2 regions of the Bacillus mesophilum genome follow, and region 1 is predicted to be linked to the other one. Evidence: riboswitches for the same ligand, from Rfam matches in the RefSeq annotation. Region 1 holds a riboswitch; the other holds the start of a gene.
What was found. Region 1 has a riboswitch for FMN ahead of F7732_RS06430 (ECF transporter S component). Riboswitches for the same ligand answer to the same signal wherever they lie in the genome.
Positions count from the first base shown of each region.

Region 2: linked by a shared signal. The riboswitch ahead of ribD (bifunctional diaminohydroxyphosphoribosylaminopyrimidine deaminase/5-amino-6-(5-phosphoribosylamino)uracil reductase RibD) and the one ahead of F7732_RS06430 (ECF transporter S component) in region 1 are both predicted to bind FMN.

Region 1 is NZ_WBOT01000002.1:311,946-315,858, reverse strand. Features, by position in the region: gene serA (phosphoglycerate dehydrogenase) at 1-1,126, opposite strand, end outside; FMN riboswitch at 1,312-1,489, shown strand; gene F7732_RS06430 (ECF transporter S component) at 1,644-2,234, shown strand; gene F7732_RS06425 (ferredoxin) at 2,330-2,578, opposite strand; gene F7732_RS06420 (YpbB family protein) at 2,860-3,913, shown strand, end outside.
Region 2 is NZ_WBOT01000003.1:698,530-702,442, reverse strand. Features, by position in the region: gene F7732_RS13115 (bifunctional 3,4-dihydroxy-2-butanone-4-phosphate synthase/GTP cyclohydrolase II) at 1-272, opposite strand, end outside; gene ribE (riboflavin synthase) at 289-933, opposite strand; gene ribD (bifunctional diaminohydroxyphosphoribosylaminopyrimidine deaminase/5-amino-6-(5-phosphoribosylamino)uracil reductase RibD) at 918-2,021, opposite strand; FMN riboswitch at 2,311-2,457, opposite strand; gene F7732_RS13100 (manganese catalase) at 2,624-3,484, opposite strand; gene F7732_RS22670 (hypothetical protein) at 3,748-3,894, shown strand.

The DNA of each region.
Region 1 (3,913 bases):
TTCTGTTTTTGAAAAAGCCAGAAATTAGCGCTTTTGTTAAGTATGGTGTTTCTAAGTCTGTTGCCGAACCAGAATAGGTGATGCTCAATTCATGAATACCGGTTTTTACACATTGAGACAGAATCGCTCCCATTTGTTTAGCGAGCTGATGAAAGGGCTGCAGCTTAGCATATAAGTCTTTTGATATGGCAGGTAAATTGATTGAATTGGAAACAGGCATATCTTCAAGAAATAATCGGACTTCATGTGCAACTTGAGTAGCTACATTTAATTGAGCTTCTTTTGTTGATGCCCCGAGGTGAGGGGTGGCAATGACTTGATCAAATTTAAGAAGCGGGTGCTCTCCGGGCGGTTCTAATTCAAAAACATCAAGTGCTGCACCTGCCACATGTCCGCTCCCAATATAGTCAGCGAGAGCGAGTTCATCAATAATACCTCCGCGTGCACAATTTAGAAAATATACGCCTTTCTTGGTGAGTGATAAGCTTTTAGAATTAATAAGTCCTTTGGTTTCTGGAGTGAGTGGTGTATGTACGGTGATAATATCAGATGATTGAAGCAAATGCTCTAGTGATGCGGATTCAACGCCAAGTTTAGCTGCACGTTCCTTCGTTAAAAATGGATCAAAAACCGTGATCGTCATGCCAAAAGCCTTGGCGCGTTTAGCAAGCTCTGCTCCAATTCTGCCTAACCCAACAATTCCCAATGTTTTACCGTGAAGCTCCGTTCCAACAAATGTACTGCGTTTCCATTCTGTGTTTTTTACGCTTACATAAGCTTGTGGAATCCTTCTCATTAACGAAGCCATCATGGCAAAGGTATGCTCCGCCGTTGAGATTGTATTGCCGTCTGGTGCATTGACGACAACGATCCCTTTCTTAGTTGCAGCCGGAACATCAATATTGTCTACACCTACTCCTGCTCTGCCAATAATCTTCAAGTTAGGCATTTGCTCCAACAGCTCTTCAGTAACTTTAGTTGCACTCCTGACAAGCAAAGCATCAACGCTTTCAAGACGAACGGATGGATCATCACTTTTCCTCTGAATAATTTCTAAATTAGGCATGTCAAGAAGCGGTTTGAGTCCTTCAGCACTTATTGCATCTGAAACTAATACGGTATACATAAGATCCCCCTGGAGAGTGCGATTTTTTTGACTATTTTACAAGAACGCCAATAGTCTGTCAATTTAAATTATGCACTAATGTAAAAAGGAAACGCTTTAAAGAGTTAAAACACTTGGGCTGAGATTTATTTCTTCACAAAAGGATCATTCTTCAGTATAATGTATCTGTATGATAATTTAATATGGTCTATCTTCGGGGCAGGGTGAAATTCCCGACCGGCGGTGATAAGCGCAATGCTTTAAGCCCGCGAGCCTGATTGTATGGTGTGATGATGCACTTCACTCACATGCCATACGTTAAATTAAGCAGGATTTGGTGCGATTCCAAAGCCGACAGTACAGTCTGGATGGGAGAAGATGGAGGTTCCGCAAGCGTTCAAAAAATGCAGGATTTTGAGCGTTTATTAAAGCGTGCCTATTTCTCCCTCAAGTACATACTTGGGGGTTTTTTAATGCCGCTTACTTTGCTGAACCTTTCTTCTTTAGGAGAGATAGCCTAAAAAGGAGAGAGGAAAAAATGAAAAAATTGAATGTAAAAGCTTTTGTAGCAATTGGAATGCTGAGCAGTATCGCATATGTATTAATGCTGCTGAACTTCCCGATGCCGCCATTTCCTAATTTTCTAATGATTGATTTCAGTGATATTCCTGCACTAATCGCTGCATTAATCTTTGGACCGCTGGCCGGCATTTTGGTTGAATTATTTAAAAATATTCTGGATTATTTTATGACAGGAAGTGCTACTGGAGTTCCTGTAGGACATATATCTAATTTTCTGGCAGGAATCTTATTTGTTCTTCCCGTTTACTATATTTTCAATCGTCTTAAATCGAAAAAAGGAATGACAATTGGACTGATCTCGGGCTCAATCATCATGGCGATTATGATGAGTGTACTCAATTATATAGTGATTCTTCCTGCGTACACATTCTTTTTGAATTTTCCTGCGATGTCTGCTCCTGAAATGCGGACCATGGTTGTTACGGGGATCCTTCCTTTTAATATCATCAAAGGATTATTAATTGCAGCCGTATTTATGCTGATCTACTCTAAAATGAGTGTATGGATAACCAAACAAAGTCAAAATGCACTTAAAAGTGCCGTTTAAATGAAAAAGAGCAGCCTTAGAAGCTGCTCTTTTTATTTACGCATTAAAAGAAAAATCTCCTTTCAGGTGAAAGGAGATTTTAGAAGAAACCTTTTTTATTCGTATTTAAGCGGATCTCCCTCAAAGGAATCATCTGCCACTTTAATAGAATCAGTAGGACAGCCTTCAAAAGCATCCATCATATCGTCCATAAGAACATCAGGAACTTCAACCGTACCTTGGTTATCATCTAATGTAACAAAGGCAATGCCTTCATCATCATAATCATAAATATCTGGAGCAGCAGCTCCGCAAGCCCCGCATGCGATACATGTATCTTTGTCAACGATTGTATATTTAGCCATCTTAAAAAAACCTCCTGAATGAATTAAAAAAAGAAATATATCTTGTTCTTCTGCGCGCTGCAGAATCTCGTCCCTCATTCCTATTGTAAAACTGAAACTTCAACTTTTCAATAAAAAGATGTTGAGAATACTTATCACAGTAGGGTTTTCGTGTTTTGCAAACGAATAAAACGCTTACATTAAACAACCCTTTTTCTTTCATGATACAATGATCGTAACGGTTTAAAAGATAACTGTTCACTTTTTAATTTATACGAAATTTGATAAGGGGATACAATACAATGTTTGGGTGTTATAAAAAGAGCATTATCCTATATTGCCTCCAGCGAATAGCAGATGAACGCACCGTCTATTCTGTTTTCCATTTATTAAATGGCAAAAAATCCTCCCAAACTATCCAAGATGCTTTTCTTTTTCAGCTCACACCATTTTTTCGTGTATATCCTTCTATGACAAGGCTGGAATTTGATCAGCACCTGGCAGAAATGACAAAGGAAAAATGGATTTTAGAATATGAACCTTCTCAGTATCGTCTTACTGACCTGGGCAGAGAGGCATTAAAGGAACAATTAAAAAAGCAGCCGCTGCCTTTAAACTTAAACGGCTGGAAATATCATCAACTATCTGTTGTATTTTGGGAAAGGCTATCATTACTCGTACAGGTCATTTCAAACCTCATGCATAGCTATTCTAAATATTTGCCGATTCAGCGTAAAAAAGAAACACATTTATGGCTTAAACAATTTTTGCAGGACACGAAGATGGACAGACAAGATCTTGCCCAAAAAGTCTTTAATGAACTGGTCGACTGTCTTGAAAATAGCTCTAGTATACAGCCGGAATTCTTGATCAGCAGGCTGACTGGAGCGGAGACAATTGGTCTTACGAAAGAACAGGCAGCATTACAGTATTCAATGGACCAGGATTATTTTGAGCTGCAGTTTCAAAGTATTCTGCATACTATGCTCACGGTGATAAAAGAGAAACCTGTTCAATTGCCATTACTGAATAAAGTAACACAGTCTGCTGAAACTGAATTTACGATGACCATCTCTGCGCAAAGAACGGAAGAATTATTGCAGCAGGGGTTCACAATTGAAGAAATAGCAACTTTTAGAAAGCTAAAGAGAAACACAATAGAGGACCATATTGTCGAACTTGCACTCAACAAGCCTGATTTTGAAATAGGAAGATTTGTTTCGGATAAAAATGTGGCCGAAATAGCAGAAGCAGTAAAAAAAGTAACATCGAAACAGCTAAAACATATTAAAACGATTGTTCCGCATGCACAGTATTTTGAGATAAGGTTAGTACTTGCGGTATTTGGTGACTCAT
Region 2 (3,913 bases), on a different contig from region 1:
GAATGATCAATGCTAATCGTAAAGGCTGTTCCATGAGAATCTGTATTTTGTGCTGTCATTAAAGGCAATTCAAGCTGCTCTGCCTTTTCTTCAGTAATTGGAACACAAATAAGCCCTTTACCCTCTGTTGCCATAAAATTGATCATTTCAGGTGTTGCAAATTCACCAAGTGCGATAAAATCACCTTCATTCTCGCGCTGTTCATCATCCACGACAATGATGGCCTTCCCCTTCTTTAGCTCTTCTATTGCTTTTTCCACTGAAGCATACATGCGTCCGCACTCCTTTTTATAAAAAGCCATTTCTTGTCAGCATTTCAGCTGTCAGATTAGTAGTTGTTGTATTTTCATAACGAAGCAGTTTTTCCGTATATTTGGCTAACATATCACATTCAATATTTACGAGGTCACCCACTTGCTTAGATCCTAATATAGAGTCCATCTGTGTTGTTGGTATAAGGGAAATAACAAAGTGGTCTTCGTGCACACCAAATACGGTTAGCGATGTACCGTCAACAGCAACCGAACCTTTTAGTATGAAGTAACGCTGCCATTGTTCTGCAATCCCAATTTCCAAATATAGAGCATTACCTCTGTGATTAATTCTATTAATTTTTCCAGTTGCATCGATATGACCTGATACAATATGACCGCCAAATCGGCTGTTCGCTAGCATTGCTCGTTCTAGATTCACTCTATTGCCAACATATAAGGTATGAAGAGCAGTAGATTTTAACGTTTCAGGCATTAGATCGGCAGTGAAAGAATTGGTTTCATATGACGCAACTGTTAAGCAGACTCCGTTTACGGCAATACTGTCACCAACCTTTACATCTTCAAGCACCTTCTCACATTCAACGGTGAGTTTCATTGCGTCCTGTTCATGATGAATGCCTGAAATGATACCGATTTCTTCTACTATTCCAGTAAACAAGAAGCAGATTCCTCCTTTTGAAACTGTGCATGCAGACGTAAATCCAGTCCGAATGTTTGCATATCCAAAATATACAAATTCTCACTATCTTTCATCCAGTTTCTTTTTTCGCTGCTAAAAAAGGAAGTTCCATTGCCAATAAGTTTTGGTGCAAGGTATAAGTAAAGTTCGTCCGCCAGGTTCTCATCAATAAAACTCGAATGAACACGGCTTCCCCCTTCTACCAATAACGTCATCACACCAATACCGCCTAAATACTTTAATACAGACGGTAAAAAAGCCTGCGACTTCGGAATAACTTCTTTATGAACAAAATTAGAGTCGTATTTCTTATTTTGCTCTTCCAAAGGAACTTGTGTAAAAATAATCGTCTTTACAGCTTCGTCAGTTACGACATTTGCTGTATTTGGCGTCTGTAGGCGCCGGTCTAAAACAATTCGAATGGGATTCTTTCCACCATGGGGCAAACGGGTGGTGAGGAAAGGGTTATCAGCAATAACGGTTTGTGCACCTACTAAGATGGCATCATGGATATGGCGAAGATAATGGACATCTTCCCTAGCTTCTTTGGAAGTGATCCATTTGCTGTCTCCTGATGATGCGGCAATCCGGCCATCGAGAGTGGCGGCTGCTTTTAAGGTGACATAGGGAGTACCGTATTGGATATAGTGAAAAAATGCTCGGTTTAAAAATGCTGCCTCTTTTTCTAAAACGCCTGTGACTACTTCAATTCCTGCTTGTTTCAGCTGGGATATTCCTCTTCCTTTTACTAAAGGATTCGGATCCATACAGGCAATAACAACACGGCGAATACCGCTATTTATAATGAGATTTGTACAAGGAGGTGTTTTGCCTCTATGTCCACACGGTTCAAGGGTGACATAAAGATCTGCTCCTTTTGCATGATCATGCGCCATTGTAATGGCATGGACTTCTGCATGTGGTGTCCCGGCTTTTAGATGCGCACCAGTACCTATAATCTGGCCATCTTTCACACAAACAGCACCCACAAGAGGGTTTGGAGATGTTTGTCCCTCAGCAGTTATCGCTAGATCAAGCGCTATTCTCATATAATATTCATCATTCAATCGCACCCCTCCTATTAGAAATGGCGAGCACAAATGACGATAAGGGACATACTGAAGAAAACTTTTGCAGGAAGAATGACACATCCTTTTCTTCTGCAAAAGATAAACTGATCAGCAAATAGAAACAACTGAAAAAAACACTTAGAAAGTTGTTTAACTAATTCCCATAGTCTCTTGGCCAGCCTCTGCAAATAACATATAGCAAATAAAAACTTGATCTTATATCCATTCGGAAAAGACAAGCTTCTCTAAAAGAGGGCAGATTTCACCTGAGCATTGTACATATAAAAGACAACTTCTCCCATCCAGACTTTCACTGTCGGTGCCGGATTTACACCAGCTCCACCGAATCCAAAGGAATCCGGGTCACGGACTAACGAGGCATGCACGCTCGATCACCGCCGGTAAGGATTTCCACCTTGCCCCGAAGTGTTTTCTATGTACGTTTATAATTTAGCACATATATTCACAAAAACATATTTTTTTACTCACTTTACTAACTGTCAGAATATTCCCTCACACCAAGGTTCTCATCTGAACTCCGCATAATACATATACAAAAAAACCGCCATCCATCTGCAATTAGGCGGTCATCTCTTATATTAGATTAAATTTGGTGGAATCTGTTCATCTCTTCCTTTTACAACCGCCAGAGGTGTGTCAAAAATATATTCTGGAGCAGGCTTTAACTTCGGTTTATTCGCAAGAGGGACCGGGTTTTCTACATAGTTAAATGTTCCAAGTCCATCCATGCTCTTACCTTGTGCCCAACGTCCTGTTGCACTTTCATTTCCTTCTGAAAAATTAAATAATGTATAAGCAACTTCCTGCTTTTCTAATTCACGCGGGAATGTACTAGGTACGACAACATTTTCTTTTGCTTCCAATTCTTTAATAGCAGCAAGCCATTGATTTTGGTGCATTGTATCACGAGCAATTAACCAGGAAAGCATATCTTTAACACCGCGGTCATTCGTAGCAGCATAAAGTCTTGAAACCTGCAGACGTCCCTGTGACTCTGCTGTTAAATTCATTCTAAAATCAGCCAGCAGGTTACCGCTGGCAATAATATAATTTGCTGTCCAGCGGTTACCCATAGAATCTGCAGGCATCGCACCCAATCCAGAAACGATGGCATGCTGCGGGTTCATACCGCCTAAAATAGCACCAATTACCGGATCTTTTGCAGCTGTTTCTAAATCGCCAACAGGTGCTCCGTCCAGAAGGCGTGCGATCATTGTTGCAAGCATTTCAATATGCGCCAGTTCTTCTGCGCCAGTGTCCATCAATAAGTCTTTATATTTTCCATTTCCTCTAACATTCCAGCCCTGAAATAAATATTGCATGGCTACAGAGATTTCACCCCATTGACCGCCTAGCACTTCTTGCAGCTGACGAGCAAAAATCGGATCGGGTCTTTCCGGCTTTGCATGATATTGCAGTTCTTTTTTATGAAAAAACATAGACACACCCCTATTTATTTGTCTTAACAGAAGCAGTATATTGTAGCAATGAAATGGGTGTGTATGTCCCGGGAAAACAAACCTTCTGAATCATTTAATACCTTCATATATATTCCTAAAGTTATAATTTTATAGAAAAACCGAGTATTTTCGTCATAAGTTGCTGTTTTTCATAAAAATTCGACTTAAACGGCCTCTGCTTATTTTTTTGCAGGAATATAAAATGAATAGAAAGACCTATAAAAGTGGAGGAAATCTTCAATATGACTATTGAACATGTTGAATACAATGGAGAGAAATATGAGGTACTCTTTAAATATCAATCTGGATACTGGGAACTGCTGGACCACCAGACCGGACAGGTGATTCTCGTTCATCATTCCGAAATAAAAGGAACTCATCTAAAGTGATAAGCTCCGTAAGATTAAA